2 regions of the Syntrophothermus sp. genome follow, and region 1 is predicted to be linked to the other one. Evidence: riboswitches for the same ligand, from Rfam matches in the RefSeq annotation. Region 1 holds a riboswitch; the other holds the start of a gene.
What was found. Region 1 has a riboswitch for fluoride ahead of HPY90_RS05960 (dynamin family protein). Riboswitches for the same ligand answer to the same signal wherever they lie in the genome.
Positions count from the first base shown of each region.

Region 2: another riboswitch for fluoride. It lies ahead of HPY90_RS09395 (hypothetical protein); the one in region 1 lies ahead of HPY90_RS05960 (dynamin family protein).

Region 1 covers NZ_JABUEX010000013.1:22,621-31,415, forward strand. The annotation lists gene HPY90_RS05945 (PaaI family thioesterase) at 161-631, shown strand; gene HPY90_RS05950 (galactose-1-phosphate uridylyltransferase) at 628-1,629, shown strand; gene HPY90_RS05955 (methyl-accepting chemotaxis protein) at 1,798-3,282, shown strand; fluoride riboswitch at 3,453-3,528, shown strand; gene HPY90_RS05960 (dynamin family protein) at 3,613-5,334, shown strand; gene HPY90_RS05965 (class I adenylate-forming enzyme family protein) at 5,818-7,512, shown strand; gene HPY90_RS05970 (acetate uptake transporter family protein) at 7,581-8,180, shown strand; gene HPY90_RS05975 (sodium-translocating pyrophosphatase) at 8,405-8,795, shown strand, end outside.
Region 2 covers NZ_JABUEX010000027.1:3,019-11,813, forward strand. The annotation lists gene HPY90_RS09385 (DHA2 family efflux MFS transporter permease subunit) at 1-515, shown strand, start outside; gene HPY90_RS09390 (MFS transporter) at 582-1,772, shown strand; fluoride riboswitch at 1,917-1,989, shown strand; gene HPY90_RS09395 (hypothetical protein) at 2,044-2,316, shown strand; gene HPY90_RS09400 (hypothetical protein) at 2,409-2,702, shown strand; fluoride riboswitch at 2,949-3,019, shown strand; gene HPY90_RS09405 (cation:proton antiporter) at 3,130-4,281, shown strand; gene HPY90_RS09410 (universal stress protein) at 4,294-4,713, shown strand; gene HPY90_RS09415 (DUF6062 family protein) at 4,720-5,115, opposite strand; gene istA (IS21 family transposase) at 5,273-6,763, shown strand; gene istB (IS21-like element helper ATPase IstB) at 6,760-7,521, shown strand; gene HPY90_RS09430 (HD-GYP domain-containing protein) at 7,603-8,340, shown strand; gene HPY90_RS09435 (bacteriohemerythrin) at 8,424-8,795, shown strand, end outside.

The DNA.
Region 1 (8,795 bases):
AATGTGGAAACGGTTTCGCTATAGAAAGGGCGTTGTGCGCATACAGTATAAGATCTGGATTTGAGGAAGAAAGATAGAAAATATGCAAACACCGGGAGGCAGCGATGGTCTACACCTAATGGAGGCATAACCTTCGATGGTAAAGGAGGTGTCCCTGTAGATGTCAGATATACAGGCTGAAAACCGGGGTTTAGACGATGTGTTGTTTGACTCTATAGTAAGCAGATTTCGTCATATCTGTGGTTTTAATACTTTTGGCTTTACTTTGATGTATTTGGCTTCGGGGAAAGCTGGTATGCAAATGGTCGTAGGGCCAGAATTCTCAAATATGCACCGAAGAGCACATGGAGGCCTAATCGGCGCCGCACTCGATACTGTGGTAGGAGTGGCTGCCTGGACACTTGACTGCGATGTGGTTACTTTGGAAATGAATCTTAATTATTTCACTCCCATAGGGTTAGGTGATGCTGTAACTTGCGAAGGATGGGTAATCCATAAAGGGAACACTATCGTGGTCGGCGAGGGAGATATGCGTGATCAGAAGGGTAGATTGATTGCGAAGAGTCGTATGACGTTTTATAGAGTGGGTGAATTGGCAGGTGAAGAGAACCAGGAGGGGAACAACATATGAACGAGCTGAGAAGGGATTATGTAAGAAACCGTTGGGTATCCATATCATCGGCTCTAGGCTGGAAACCCAAGGATTTCCCAGTCATGAAAATCAGCGCTAGCTCGCCCCAGTCTGGATTCTGCCCGTTCTGCGAAGGGAATGAAGAAGTAACTCCGCCTGAAATCGCAGCTTTCAGACAAGAGCAATCAGAGCCAAACGGTCCCGGGTGGTTGGTTCGCGCCATTCCTAACAAATTTACAGCTTTTTCTATGGAGGGCAGTCTGGAAGAAAGAAAAGACGGGGTATTCCACAGGTATAACGGACTGGGCCAACATGAAGTTGTTATCGAAACCCCGCGACACGATATTGATTTTCATGACCTAGAGACGAAAAACATGGAAATGACTATCGCTATGTTTAGGCTGCGTTACAACGATCTGGCAAAGGATCAACGCATCAAATACGTACAAATCTACAAGAATCGTGGCATGTTTGCGGGAGCTTCTCTCGGACACTGTCACAGCCAGATAATAGGGCTCCCCTTTGCGCCGCAAGAAAACATTGGTTTGACTCAATACTACAAGGAACATAGAGAATGTTTGATATGTACTATGTTGAAGCAAGAACTGGACGCCGAAGAGCGGATTGTCTACCAGGATGAGCATTTTGTAGTTCTGTGTCCTTACGCTTCGCGGTTTGCCTACGAAACGTGGATTGTTCCTAAACGTCATACGGAGCATTTCGGGCAGGTTAACGAGGAGGAAGAAAAGGGATTGGCTGTACTCTGCAAGAGGGTCAGCTTGGCGATAGTAAAAGGCTTAGATAATGTTTCTTACAACTTCGTCATTAACACGGCTCCTGTCAACTCCCCGTACGAACCTGGGTATCATTGGTACATGGAATTTACTCCGCGGCTGTTGGTGGCCCACGGCTTTGAAATAGCTACGGGAATTTACATGAATCTCGTTCCCCCTGAAACGGCAGCCCCGGTTCTAAGAGAGGCTTTAAAGGAATGCTAGACAAACAAGGTGCAGGTCATGGTCAACAGTGACGAGCTTTAGATGCTATCCCGAACGAAGCTCAAGACTGTGAGTGAGCCCCCCCTTTTGTGCCCGGTTATGGTACGCAAGGGGGGCCTTAATTGGGAATCGAAGGATTAGTGAAGATTTACGCATGGGAGGTGGCATATGAGGATGAGAGGCGTAGGCATCGTTGGGGCTGGGGAGAATGCGAGCTCGGTGCTCAGAGTCTTTAACGGGCTAAGACAGTTTGCTTTAGTAGGCGTTTATGACATCGATGAAGAAGCCCCGGCTGTTCAAGTCGCTCAAGAGCTGGGAGTCCCAGTTTACAGAGATCTAGAAACATTTTTGAAACAACCGGACCTTAATATCTTAATCGAGACAACAGGCAGCGAAACACTCCTACAAACAGTATATGAAAAAAAGAGCAAAGCCTGCTTAGTGATAGACTCAGAGCTTGCCAGCATCCTAACCGCCACAATTGAGGAGGCCGGGAGTAAGATTACGGGGAAGGCATGGAGGGAGAAGGAAGCATTCCAGGCGCTAGCACCGTTTTTCGCCCAAACTTACGAGGACGGTGCTATTTACTTCACCACTGACCTTGCGCGGTATGATTTCGTTGCCGCCAAAGACCTTGATATTTCCGGGATAAGGCCCGGTGATAGGGTGTCCGGAATCGAATACGTGGAACAGTGCATAAAGGAAAAGAGAGAAGTAAAGGGCTCGATTGATGCCAAGGTTTATGGGAAGCCTCTCAAAATATGGGTGAACCCCGTGTACGATGATGCCTCCGATGAAATTGCCGGATCCTACGGGGTCATGATACCCAACGTCCATCCCGTGATACGGGCCTTTGATGTATTTGCGCCTATTGTTATCGAATCCAATGTAGAAGGGGCGCAGGTAATGGTGACTGATCTAGAAAGGGTTACACACAGCATGTCGAGCAAAAAATTCGGCATCGACGAGATGTCGGTCGGGACTCCTATTAGAGAAGGGGATGCCGGGTGGAAAGTCGTAAAAACTGCTTCAACTGTCGTACAAGATGTGGAAACGAAGAAGTATGGGACTATACGTATGATTGGGATACCTCTATTTGACAGGGAGAGCCGAGAGGTGATAGGCGGGTTTGGTGTTGCCACGCCGCGGATGCTGGCGAAGAATCTGAAAGAAACGGCTACGGCCTTGAGGGGCAATTTGCAAGAGATTGCGAGTGTAATGGAAGAGATAGCGGCTCTGGCTAGCGAGATAAACGTTAATCAGAGCAACCTCGCTGACATAATCAAAGACGTGCAGGCGATTTCCACGGACATAAACGAAATACTCAACTTTATTCGCAACGTGGCTGATCAGACCAAGATGCTGGGGTTAAACGCGGCTATCGAAGCTGCTCGAGCCGGCGAATACGGTCGGGGGTTCGGAGTGGTGGCCGAGGAGATCCGGAAGCTGTCTGATCAGTCAAAGGAGACGGCAGAGGAAATCAGGAAGCTAACGCGTAAAATAGAGGAAAGAGCTGCAAAGGCCGGAGAAGCTTCGACTAACAGCGTTAACCAAAGCCAGGAACAGGCGGCGGCTACTCAGGAGGTGAGCGCCTCCGTAATGGAGATGGCTGATATGGCAGAGAAACTGGCAGGGTTGGCAGAGTCGCTGTAGAGTGAGACTTTTGTCAGTTTCTTTTTACCGGTCACGGCATCATCTGCGTACCCTGATTAGGACTTGATTTATCCGGACAGCCACACGGCCCCGACTTATCCGGTTTTTGTATCTGGCAGAAAATCGGTTCGAAGTCGAAGGTGTCAAGAGTCTCTTGAGTCTAGATGTTAATTAATAGGGGTGATGGTGCCCACCTGAGCCGCAAGAGGCTCAAACGGCTAAGCAGCTAATGGCTCCTGTTAGGTTTGACAGGGGCTTTCTTTATTAGGGGACGAGCCTTTTTGATGAAGTAGGAAGTTGCCAGAAGACATTTGGAGGTGAAAAACCGAGATGCAGACGGAAAAGAAACTTCTGGAAGAGACTCGAAAAATACTGGATGAGGTGGAGTCTGCCTGTAACGACTTCGGCTTGAGTTCTCTTAAGAAAACCGTGAAAAGTATACAAAACTTTACTGAACAGAACCAATACCTGGATGTTGCGGTTTTGGGCTCCTTCAAGGCGGGTAAAAGCTCGTTTTTAAACAGCCTTATCCAACGTCCCCTCCTGCCCGTGGGCAATATCCCGGTCACGTCGGTGATAACCAGGATAAGATACGGGCGCCAAGAAAAGGCTACCGTTTCTTTCCTGGACGGAACCAGCCGAGAGATTCCAATCGATGAGATTCAGGACTTCGTTTCCGAATCGGGAAACCCGGGCAACGAGAGGGATGTCTTCTCGGTCGACATCGAGGTACCAACCCTGGAGGACTTCAAGGCCATAAGGCTGGTCGACACCCCCGGGATCGGCAGCGTATGGCAGCACAACACCGAAACCACCACCGGGTGGTTCCCGGAAACGGGAGGGGTCTTGTTCCTGATCAGCGCCGAAAGGGCGATATCGGAAAGCGAACTGAACTTCTTGAAAGAGACCTATTTGTATACCCCGGAAATCGCCGTGGTGATCACTAAGGTAGACCTTTTCGGCGAAGACCAGCTGAAGGACATCGAAGCGTTCACCGCCGAGGTGCTGAAACGGAACTTCAAAGGCGGTTTCCCCATCTACCGGCACTCGGCCTACCAGAACGCTGACCGCTACAACCGGGAGTTGAAAGAGAAGGTGCTTTTCCCCCTGGCTCAGAACCGTATCCGCGTCTTCTTCAAGATACTCTCGCATAAAATGTCTACGCTGGTCGAAGCCTGCATCTCTTATCTTGAGATAGGCTACGAGGCGTCGACCAAAATGGAGGCAGAAAAGCAGAAGATAAAAGAAATCATTCTAGACCAGCATCTCAACTCGCACTTCGTCCGCCGGGAGCTTACCTTAATCATCGCCAGCTACAAGGAAAAGACCAGGGAAAGCTTGAGGACCTACTTTGAGGCCTTCCGGAGCGGAATAGAACTCAAGATAATCGATGAATACAACACTGCCTTCGAAACCTTTAAAGGGAACCTTTATGAGGTAACTAGGCAGTTTGAAAAATGGCTGGCTCAAGCCCTGCACACCGAACTCAGCGAGATCCTGGCCCAGGAAGAAAAGTCGTTCGAGCTGCTGAATGCCGTCAAGAAACACCTCTCGTTCTACCTCAAGTCTTTCCGGGAGAGGCTAAGCGAGAACCTGGAACGGGTTTTGGGGGTCAAAATGCGGGCCGAAGAATGGGAGATGACGCTGGGCGAAATGAAAAAGCCCAACATCTCCATCAGCAGGTCTTTCGACTTCCACCTGGACCTGCTCTGGTTCTTCTTCCCCATGTTCATCTTCAAAAACGTTTTCCGCCGGTATTTCTTGAAACAGATACCGTATGAGGTTGAAAAGAACATCCACCGCCTCACTTCGAACCTAACCGAAAGGATCAACAAGGAGATGGATAACCTTTTGAAGCAGGCACTTGCCTACATCAACGAAGAGCTGCGGATGGTCGAAAGCCTGCTGTCAGAGGGCAGAGGCGACAGTAGCTATATCAGGGAAAGGATAAACCGTCTTAAGGCAACCAATTATCGCCTTTGTGAGCTGTACGCGCACTTGACACTAGCTAGTGGTGAGGGGGCCAGGGAGCCTAGTGCCCGTTCAAAATAATTATCGTGACCATCTTTACCTTGATGGAGTTCTTATGTTAGGATTCAATCTGCCGACGGGATTTTGATATAGAAAACTACGAAACCGCTGCCAGCTCGCATACTCAGGCAGCGGTTCATTTTTGCAATGATGGGTTACACGAGTGAAACTTCCTAGCCTGATTATGAAGCGAAAACAGGCCGGATATCAATAATGCCCCGCTCGGTGAAGTGATATCAGAAGCTAGAGCTTGAGCCGGGGAAGCATTGGCATCGTTCTTGCATAAGCATCGAAATGAAACGACGCAATTAGACATTTTGGGACTGAGGAATCTAAAAGGAGCTCCTTTAAACCAGGCTGTGTGAGGAGGCTGAGAGCGGATCATAATAACTAGAAACAAAGAGCACGGTGAAGCAAAGGAGATACAGGAAGTCTGTGAATCCCCACTTAGTGAATGATCGTTGACAGGGCCATCGCCAAAAAGTTTCTTGAGGAGGGAATAATGTGAGCGAATTTCAGGGAGAAATTATTGCTAACGGTATTCTTCAGAGAAAGTCCGCATTATATCGCGAAAGACGTTTAACCGAATCATTTTGGTCGGGAGAAACTCATCATGTGCTGTATCATACTACCATTCCGTTCTGGCTAAGAAAGAATGCATTTGAAGTTCCGGATCGCCTGGCACTGATCGAGGGCATTCCTGATGCGAGCAAACGCAGGACCTGGACATATGCTGAACTCCTAAGGGACGCCGAGCGCATAGCCCATGCGTTGCTCAACAAGTATAAGCCCGGAGACCGAATTGCCATCATGGCGCCCAATATTGTGGAATGGGCCTTAATGCAATACGGTATTGCCATGGCGGGAATGGTCAGGGTTACACTTAACCCAGCTTATAATGTTCGGGAAATCGAGCACATTCTGAAGACGGCTGGAGTATCGGCAATCTTCACTATGGAAGAATATCGCGGAAACCGAATGATGGACACCATTGAATCTATACGGGGATCATTACCTTCTTTACAAGATGTTTATGATCTGCAGAGATTGGATGAATTCGTGAACACCGGGAAACCGGTAGAATTGCCTGAGGTCAAACCGGAAAATATTGATGTAATCATGTTCACGTCAGGCACAACCGGGGCTCCTAGAGGAGCCATACTCAATCATTTCGGCATGACGAACAGCATCAGGTTCATGGCTCAGCGCGCGGGTTTGGAAAACGGAGCTGTGTGGGTTAACGTCATGCCAATGTCCCACATGGGAGGTAACGGCTTCGCGGCTCTGGGGACTCTGCAGCAGCAAGCCACACACGTGCTGGTTGTAGAATTCGACGTGCCTCTATTCCTGTCTCTGATGGAAGAGTATAAGGGAACGTTTTCACTGCTCGTTCCGACGATGATGGAAGCTATATTGGCCTACCCCGACCTGGGCAAATACGATCTTTCTTCTTGGAAGTATATACTTTCCGGGGCCTCCAAAGTCGAGGCAGACCTGGTGCGACGCCTTAAAAGTATCTTAAACTGCGATATTTCCATCGTCTGTGGCCAGACCGAGGCACATGGCGGTTATACCCAAACCTTCCGTGATGATTCACCGGAAGACCAGGCTGAAACCATCGGACAACCATATCCTATGATAGACTTCAAAATTGCAGACAGGGAGACCGGAGCGGTTCTTCCTATTGGCGAAGAAGGTGAAATCTGTATTCGCGGCTACCAGGTAATGCAGGGTTACTATAATGACCCGGATGGCACGGCAATCACTATTGACGAGGAAGGATGGCTACACAGCGGAGATTTGGGCGTTATGGACGAACGTGGCTTCGTCAGATTTACTGGCCGGTTAAAGGACATGCTCATTCGTGGCGGGGTAAATATCTATCCGGCGGAAATCGAGAACCTGCTGAAAGAGCACCCGAAAGTGGATAAGGTGGCTGTAATAGGTGTACCCGATGAGTATTGGGGCGAGCAAGTTGCGGCGATAATCATTCCAAAATCCTTCGACGACCTGCCAACATTAGAGGAGCTGGACAAGTTTTGCCTGGACAATATAGCCCGTTTCAAAAGGCCGCGTTATTACGCATTCGTAAAAGAGTTTCCTATGACGGCAACCGGTAAGCTTCGCAAGTTCAAGCTTAAAGAAGACGTAGCGAGCGGTGCGATACAGCTTGAATCACTCGCGAACGCCCAAGAATAACAAATGAAGAATTTTTCATCTAGCTTGACATCATGCGATTTTCATACGTGAGAGAGGAGGAGTAAAAAATGTCACGACAAGGATGGGCATCTCCAGGACCGGCTGCGATGGCGGCTCTAGGCGTAGCAGCGATTGGGTTTGGGTTTTCTTTCTTGGGCAAAGTTCCATTAGAAGGTATTCCTCTATTAGCAGGCTGGTTAGTAGCAGCGTTCATCGTACAACTCTTGACAGCAATAGTTGAATTGAAAGAAGGGCACATGACCGGAGGCAATGTGATGTTGTTTTTCTCAGCTTTCTTCATGCTGGCAACAGGTATAGGAATGTACGTCAAGTATCTGATGATTGGGAAAGGTGTAATTCCTTATACTGCTGTGGAAGGATACCTGTGGATGTCAGGAGCATTGTTCTTAACCTTGCTTACCCCGGCCTATGCGAGAGGAAGCAGCGCCCTCATGTTTATCATGGTATGCGTGGTTGACGTTGTGCTGTGGATGATAGTCGGGATGGATACGAAATGGTTCGGCAATCCGGAGATTCTGAAACCGCTTGCCGGGTATCTGTTGATTCTGGTAGGGTTGTGCGGCAATTATCTCGGAGCAGCGGCTATAGTAAACGGGGCTTTCGGCAAGGTGCTTTTACCAGTACCAGGCCCGGTGGTAAAAGGATAGATATTTACGTGATGCCGCTTCTATTATAGTAAGTAACGGTTCTTCCCGGTTGTGAGAGTCTATCCAGGGATACCAGTTATCCCTGGGTGACTCTCGATTTTTGACCAGGTGTACTTAGTGTGGTGCAACCTGCCACGCACAAAATAAGAATTTGCTTGTTTCGCGGATATCAATTTTAACTGAAAGGTGGAATCATCGTGTTAAATGACAAACTAGCGACGCTAATGCGTAGCGGCCTACTCAGCCTTATGTTCGTATTGTTTTCGCCGGCAGTAGCGTTTGCAAGTGAAGCCAATTTGAAGATACCGCACTTGAGCCAATCGCAAAACCATCTTCTGCTGGGCGGGATTCTGGTGTGCGTTTTAGGGATGCTTTTTGGCTTGTACCAGTTTATGAAGGTCAAGCAGTATAAGGCCCATCAGTCTATGCTGGATGTGGCTAACACCATCTATGAGACCTGTAAGACCTACCTCATTCAGCAGGGTAAATTCTTGGTTATACTTTTTGCCTTTATAGGCTTCTGTATAGCCTTCTACTTTGGCTTCCTGCAGAATACACCAATTAGTGGGGTATTGCTTATACTGGGTTGGACTATAATAGGCATTCTTGGTTCCT
Region 2 (8,795 bases), on a different contig from region 1:
CTTTGACTCCTTTTTCGGTTATGATTGGGTGGCTGGTTTTGCGAGGATTGGGGATGGGATTTTCTTTCATGCCGGTAAACACGGCGGGGATGAATACCGTTCCGCCAGCCTTAGTAGGTAGGGCTTCAGCTCTCAGCAACGTGGTACGTCAGGTCGCAGCCGCCTTTGGCATAGCGATGTTTACCACCATCATGCAGCACCGGCAGGTCTTTCATTACCATAACCTCGCGCAAAACCTCAACTTCAAAGGCGATGAAGGAGCGGCTTTAATGGCTGGTGTTACTCACCTGGCTGCCGGCCTGGGGTTGTCTCCTGCTGCGGCTCAGGGCCTGGGTGCGAGCCTCATCCTGCAGCAAGTGGTAAAGCTTTCTATGGTTCAAGCTATATGCGACTGTTTCATCGTTTCTACCGTGATGTGCCTTTTAGCGACACTGTGTTCGCTCATGCTCGGTGGTTCTCGACGCCGACAACAAGAGCTGGTCGTAACTTCGCGAGCTCCTGTTGTTGAAATGTAGGAGTTAGTAGATTTACAATTGATTTTGAAAGCAAGGGCTTAATCTATGCGAAAGGACGAGATGAAAATGGACAAAGCGGCACAGCAAGCCGAGGGCTTGCGGACGAAACAGTCGGCAATCAAGTTCGTTGTTCTTATTGGCCTCGTCAGTCTTTTTGCCGATATGACCTACGAAGGTGCCAGGAGCATAACCGGGCAGTACCTGGCGGTTCTTGGAGCCAGCGCTACTGTCGTTGGCTTGGTGGCTGGAGTTGGAGAATTCATCGGGTACGGATTGCGCTTGGTTTCCGGGTACATAAGCGATAAGACCCGTCAGTACTGGATGCTTACTATAATAGGTTATATGCTTAATCTTTTTGCGGTTCCGCTTCTGGCGTTGGTCGGACGCTGGGACCTGGCGGCTGCCTTAATGATTCTCGAGCGAATAGGCAAAGCCATTCGAACCCCGGCTCGGGATGCCATGCTTTCTCACGCCACCAGGGCTGTAGGCAGCGGTTGGGGGTTCGGTTTACACGAGGCCATGGACCAGGTCGGGGCTATGCTAGGACCTGTTATCGTGGCTGCCGTTTTATATCTTAAAGGGGGCTATGAAACTAGCTTCGGTATCCTTGTGGTACCGGCTCTGCTGGCAATAACCGTGCTGCTGACTGCCCGTTATTTTTATCCCAATCCCAGGGACCTAGAGGTTGGTTACCCGAAACTCAACACCAAGGGCTTTGCCCAGGTGTTTTGGCTGTATTTGGGCGCAGTGGCTCTGATCGCCTTTGGTTACGCTGATTTTCCGCTTATCGCTTTCCACTTCAAGAAGGTAGATATTGCACCCGACCAATGGCTCCCGACTTTATATGCGTTGGCCATGGGGGTGGATGCCCTGGCCGCCCTGGCCTTCGGCAGACTGTTCGATCGCATTGGGATAGCGGCATTGGCTTTGGGTTCATTGCTGACGGCATGGTTCGCCCCATTAGTTTTTTTCGGAGGACTTCCCTATGCTGTGGCGGGGATGGTGCTGTGGGGGATAGGCATGGGGGCCCAAGAGTCGATTATGCGGGCGTCAATTGCCGAGATGGTACCGATAGATAAAAGAGGCACCGCCTATGGAATATTCAACACGGGCTATGGAGTTTGTTGGTTTCTTGGCAGTGCTTTGATGGGGTACCTGTACGATGTTTCTCTGATGTTCCTGGTCGTATTTTCCGTTGTGATGCAATTAGCATCGATTCCGTTGTTCCTAAAAGTTAAAAGACGACTAACGGCTTAAGATGGGAACGGAAGCGAGCTGAAGATGCCTTATGGCTTAACGATAGTGGCATAGGGTGCTTTGTGTTCCAATGCACAGAATGCCTTTACTTACTCGGCGATGGGGTTTATAATTTTCTAATGAAGAAGCGGCGCCAACTAAATCCTTTTATCGGGTGATGGAGCTCACCCCGCCTGGCGGCGAAAATGCAGCAAGAGCTAATAGCTCCTATCTTAATTTACTAAGATAGGGCTTTTTCTTTTATAAGGGCCCGGATGCGAGGAGAGCAGTTGTGAAGGTATTAGTGGTAATCCACGCAGGCAGCAATCGCTTGAATAACTGGGGTAAGGCACTAGTCTATGCTCGCAAGAAGAATGCTACCATAATTGCGGTGGTATTGGTGGAAGGGGACGACCAAGCGGCGGAGGCCGACCAACTCTTGGCAAGACTGGTCGAGCAGGCCTCGGTAGCGGAAGTGGTGTTGATCAGCCAGGTAATCAGCTCGGACGCCTTCAACGCGGTTGAACATGCTGCTCTTCACGGCGCGGACATGATTTTCGTTTGACTTCTCTTATGATTTGGAGCCACTTCGTCAAAGACTAGTTAGGGAAGGCAGGTATTGCTTGGTTTATTCATGGTGGGGAGGGAGTAAATACAATGTCGAGAGAGAAGGCATTTCAAGCCCTGATTTCTGAATTGACTTGTGCGTTAGAAAGGCTTGCACCCCGATTTCAGGCAAAGGTTCGTGGCGTGGATATACTATATATCGAACACTATCACGAACTGATACCGACGGCGCTATCAGTAAAGGTGGTCAGCAATAACGGGTATTTTGGCAGCGCGGCTATCGGCTTATCTCAGGCAGCAGGATTAAACCTGGACATTATAGCTGCTTTTCTATTAGGAGCGGGACTGGCAGATGCTGATAAGTATCAAGAGCGTGAATACTAGACTTGCTAAACAATGTAATCTTCTCCCGCCTCGTTAACCGTTGACGCACTCAAGAGGTTTCCAGTAGAGTACATTGCCTATAATTCCTCCACTTGTATCAATGACCGAGGAGTCAACGGTATAATCGTCTGAAGGGTCAGCTTGAAGGAGCGGGACGAGACACAGGGCAAGGGGATCGCAGGCCTGAACTGGTACAACATATTGACATAAGTGATCCCGCCATAGTAAAATTACGTCCGGCAAACATTATATCCAGGTGATGGAGCTCACCTCGCACAGTGGCGGAAATGCACAAGGCTAATAGCTCCTACTTTCAAATGCTGGGGGTAGGAGCTTTTTTGCGGCTTATTGCGCGAATCCATGCCTCTCCACTTCCAGCACCATATCTTTTCGCTCCCAGTAAAATCTTCTTCAAGGAGGGATACCTGTGTCTGATTCATTAATCGCAGTAGTAATGATAGCCCTTGCCTTTTTGGCCAGCCTGATTTCCATCGAGACTGCCATTTCTGTTACCATTCTCGAGATTCTGATGGGGGTTGTTGGAGGAAACTTCCTTGGCCTTCACACTACTTCGTGGATAAACTTCTTAGCCACCACCGGCTCAATAGTCCTTACTTTCCTGGCCGGGGCGGAAGTGGACGTTGATCTTATGAAATCCAAACTAAAAGAAAGTCTTCTCATAGGGAGCTTTTCTATGTTGGCGCCATTTTTTGCCGCCTTTACTTACTGCTATTATATAGCCGGATGGAGCATCCAAGCTTCGGAAATTGCGGGGGTAGCACTTTCAACCACCTCTCTTGCTGTTGTTTATTCTGTTCTAGTGGAAACCGGACTAACCGATTCGGAAACCGGCAAGATACTTATGGCGTCGTGTTTTGTAACCGATCTTGGGACAGCCATAGCTTTAAGTACGTTATTTGCTCAGGTTAGGTGGACAATATTAATTTATATAACCGTGTCCGTCATAGTATTAATCCTGGCTCCACGAATCCTCTCCTGGGTGTTCCAGCGCTATGGCGACAAGGTTATTGAACCGGAGATAAAGCTTATCCTTTTGCTGCTGTTCGCCCTCATCTACGTTGCCGAGTTAGGTGCAAGCCACGCTGTGCTACCCGCCTTTATACTGGGATTGGTTGTTTCGAAAATCTTCGCCAAGCATCGGCAGGTGCAGCACAGATTACGTATTGTATCCTTTGCCATGTTGACTCCGTTTTTCTTCATAAGAGCAGGAATGAACGTATCTCTTCGAGAAATATCTACCCACCTGGGACTGGTTGTCACGCTCTTTGTCGTTAAATTCGTACCCAAATTCGGTGGTGTGTATCCTTTGGCCAGGAGGTACATGACAAAAGACGCCATGTTCACTACTTTGTTGATGAGCACCGGCCTGACCTTCGGCACCATCTCGTCTCTGTTCGGATTAAATGCCGGGTATATAAACGTGACTCAGTTCTCGCTCTTGGTGACGACCGTCATTTTAAGCGCTGTTATTCCGACATTTGTAGCTCAAAAGTGGTTCGAACCTGATCATTTGATTAGTAACGGCGACCAATACGTGGTGGAAGAGAATGAGGAGTAAAGGAGGGAAACGATGTTTAGGAGAGTTCTGTTAGCAGTCGACGCTTCAAGAAATGCGGAGAAGGCATGTGACGAAGCAATAGCGTTAGCTAGTATGACGGGGATGGAGATCACCGCCATTTCTGTAGTTGACCTTCCGGATTATGCGGCTACGGTAGGGGAAGTTGAAGAGGTTAAACAGGAAGGTTATAGGCTTTATTCTAAAATTCTCAATAATGTGGTTAAAAATGCTGAGAGACAAGGAGTATCAATGACAACCAAAATACTAAACGGACATCCGGCCGAAACCATTATCAAGTATGCCGAACAGGGAGGGTACGATCTCATTATCATGGGCCATCAGGGCGTGTCTGGCATCAAGGAATTCTTGATGGGAAGCGTGTCCGCGAAGGTTCTCCAGCATGCGAAATGCTCTGTTTTGGTTGTAAAATAAAACATTTTAGCTGAGTAAAGGTGCGGTTCCGACCGCCATGCGTATTGCGGCTGCAACCGCTCTTTCTTCATCAGCCGTATATGGCTCGTTATTCCGGTAGTCGTGTTTGTCTATGTATGTAGTCAAGTTGGTAATCAACTTTTCCAACCGCGAAACCTGGTCGTCTACCAAAATCGCCAAACATCTGTTGTCGGCTGCAAGCTCCAAGGCCATGACAAAATGCGGGAAACAAAGGCCTTCGGAATCTTTATATCTGTTCCTAAAATCCTCGTTGTCGAGATTAGAAACCAGTAATTTGAGGTTGAAAGCTTGAGACCTCTTGGCGACATCACATGCCGGACACTCACCAATTCTTGCAAATCTCGCGGCTAGCGAGTCTTTACTAGTCTTAACAAAGAACAACTTCCTGGGTTTGTTAAGGGTCTTCAATTCCTCTTTTATCTCTGTTAATGCTAGTCTAAAAACAGGCCAGATGCTGGGGAAAAATTAGGCCACCTTAATCTGACTTTCCTGTATGATTATGTTGGCACAACAAACATAACATACGGGAGGAAAGGACATGATTAAGATGGCACAATTAGAGCATATCAGGAAAATGTATTATTTGGAAGGGCTAAGCATCAGGGAAATTAGCAGGAGAACAGGGCATCACCGCGATACAATCGCCAAATACCTGAATTCAGAGAATACTGAGCCTCCGCGGTACAACTTGAATAAACCCAGGGAGCATCCGGTTCTCGGGCCTTACATACCGGTTATTGACGAAATCTTAGAAACAGATCAGAAAAGGCATAGAAAACAGCGCCATACCGGCAGAAGAATTTACGAACGGCTGCGCGACGAATACGATTATCGCGGCGGCTACAGCACAGTAACAGACTATCTTAGGAAGGTGAAGCAAAAACCCAAAGAGGGATTTCTACCATTGGAGTTTGCGCTGGGTTCACATGCTGAAGTGGATTGGACAGAAGCCCGATTCTTTCTGAATGGCAAAGAGACAATCGCCTATCTGTTTGTAATGAAATTGGGGGCTTCCGGTGGTTTTTACGTCCAGGCCTATCCATTTGAGAAGCAGGAAGCATTCTTTGATGGCCACCGGCGCTGCTTTGAATTCATGGGCGGAGTGCCTACCGAGATCGTCTATGACAACCTCAAAACGGCGGTAAAACGGATAATGGAGGGCAGCCGGCGTGAAGAACAAGAGCAATTCATAGCACTGAGAACCCACTACCTTTACCAGGCCAACTTTTGCAGGCCGGGAAAAGGCAATGAGAAAGGCGGGGTTGAGAACGCCGGTAAAGAGGTGATCAGGAAGTTCTTCGTTCCCTATCCGGACGTTAGTTCCTTTGAAGAACTGAACCTGTACCTGCATGAAAAGTGTGTAGAACTGCTCAACAAAAACCCTAAATGGGAAGCTGAAAAGAAGGCATTGAGGCAACTGCCGGAATCACCCTTCAACTGTACCAGATACAGCGAAGCCCGGGTAAACAGCTATTCAATGGTTCAGTTTGAAACAAATCGATACTCGGTACCGGTCAAGTATGTCGGCGAAAAAGTCCTGATCAGGGCAACTGTTGACCAAATTGAAATAGTTTTTGAGCAAAACACAATAGCGGTCCACAAAAGGATACATGGACGCCACCAGGAGAGCCTGGTTCTCGATCACTATCTGGAGCTATTGCTGATGAAATCAAGAGCTCTTGGCAATACCAGGGTTTACCGGCCTGAGGCTCTCCCACCGGTATATGAGCAATACCGGAGATGCCTGGCAGCCAGAAATCCCAGGGGCAACCGCGATTTTGTAAAGATACTGATGCTTCACCGGGACTATCCCAGCACCCTGATTACCGATGCTATTGAACTTGCCCTGGCATACAACGTGTACAACTATGATGGGGTTCTTAACATACTCATGCAGCTCGGCACGGATACACTCAGGGTTTCGCATTTGAAACCAGAGAAAATGGTCAACATTCCCCTGGTGCAGGTATCTGCTCCGGATCTTGGCAAGTATGCAGCACTTATGCATAACGGAGGTGATCAATTATGAGCACCGCCAGAAGCATGCTGCTTGAAACCTACCTGAAGAAACTAAAAATGCCGCAGGCGGCCAGGGTCTATCAGGCCATGGCCCGGGAAGCCGAAGACAACAATCTGAGTTATGAGGAGTACCTGTTGGGAGTTTTGGAACAGGAGATAACTCAGCGGGAGAGCAACCGGATACAGCGCGGAATCCGCCAGGCAGCCTTTCCAGTGATAAAGACCCTGAACAGCTTTGATTTCAAAGCTGTGCCATCTCTGAACAAACAAAAGGTCTTGAAACTGGCAGACTGCGAATACATAAAAAACCTTGAGAATGTAATCCTGGTGGGGAATTCGGGTGTAGGGAAAACACATATCGCCACGGCACTGGCCTATGAAGCTTGCCGGAAGGGGTTCAAAGTTAAGTTCTACACTGCTGCCGGCTTGATAAACGAGTTAATAGCGGCCCAGCAGGAATACAGGCTAAACCGGCTGGAAAAACAGTACTCGGCATACCATCTGGTAGTCATTGACGAGCTTGGCTATGTACCATTCAGCAAGACCGGTGCTGAACTGCTGTTTCAGTTCTGCTCATCCAAACATGAACGGGGTAGCTTGATTATTACCACCAATCTTGAATTCCCAAAATGGACGGAGGTGTTTTTAGACGAGCAAATGACGGCGGCATTGCTGGACAGGCTAACTCACAAGGCCCACATTTTGAACATCAATGGCGAGAGTTATCGGTTTAAACAGGCTCTTGCCAGGCAGACAATACCTGATTAATTTTTTTACCCGGGTGGCCTAAAACCTGACCAGCATGTGGCCTAATTTCTGATTGACATTAACAACCAGGTTCTGATAAATATGGAACGGCTGGAACAAGAAAATGAGCGTATGTCTCGTTTGTTAAATCCAGGAGTGAATGATGACGAGGATGCTCAGGGAGATAGTGAGTTGCTCAATAGAATTTCTTTAGTAATGGCCGAGGTGATAGACTTTAAGGACCGGTATACTTTGGGTCATTCATTGAGGGTTGCGGTTTATGCGCTCGCGGTAGCCCGACAATACGGTATCGTTCACCATGGCCTTTTACAGGATTTGGCTTTAGTTGCATTTCTACATGATGCAGGAAAGGTTGGGGTGCCAGGACGGGTGATCGGAAAAAAAGGGCCCTTGACTGCCCGGGAATGGCAAATAATGAAAAAACATCCTTTGATGACGGAGGAGGTTCTGCAGAGCTCTAGATTTTTAAAGGGCTTGGCGGCATCGGCGGCAGCCCATCATGAAAGGTTTGATGGCATGGGTTATCACAAGGGTTTGCGAGGGGAAGAGATTCCACTCTTTGGCAGAATCACTGCGGTGGCTGATGTTTTCGATGCTTTGACATCTAAGCGTTCATACCGCGGAGCGTGGACAGTGGCAGAGGCAACAGAGTATCTGTTGAAAGAAAGTGGTTGCCAATTTGATGTCGAAATAGTAAGAGCCGCGGTTAAAATATTACCCAGGGCCAAGAAGGTGGTCGAAGAGTTGCTTGGGACAGGTGATCCGGAATGGATTTACCCGAATGGGTTTGATTGGAATGATATCCTGGGCAGAGTGTGAAGTTTAATGCACCGACAAAGAGCGTAATCCGATAATATTGTATTATTATTTAAGATATTACTATTAAGTGGAGGTGGAGAACTGTGATAAAGTGGGACAGCAAGTACGAGCTGGGCATTCCCCATATCGACGAGCAGCATCAGAAGTTGTTTCAAATTGCGGATGAGGCGTTCAGAACATTAAGAGACCCGTTCCTGGTCGACAAGTACGATAAGGTTGTCAATGTCATCGAAGAATTGCAAGAATATGCCGTTTATCACTTCCGGGCTGAAGAACAGTACATGCAGGAAACAAGGTATCCTCGATTTCTTTCTCACAAGGTAGAACACGACGATTTTATAAAGGAAGTGAGCAACATTAACCTTAGAGCTGTGGACGAAGACCCAGAGGGCTATCTGGTTAACATACTTGATTTCGTGGTGGGGTGGATATCCAACCATATTCTAATTCCGACT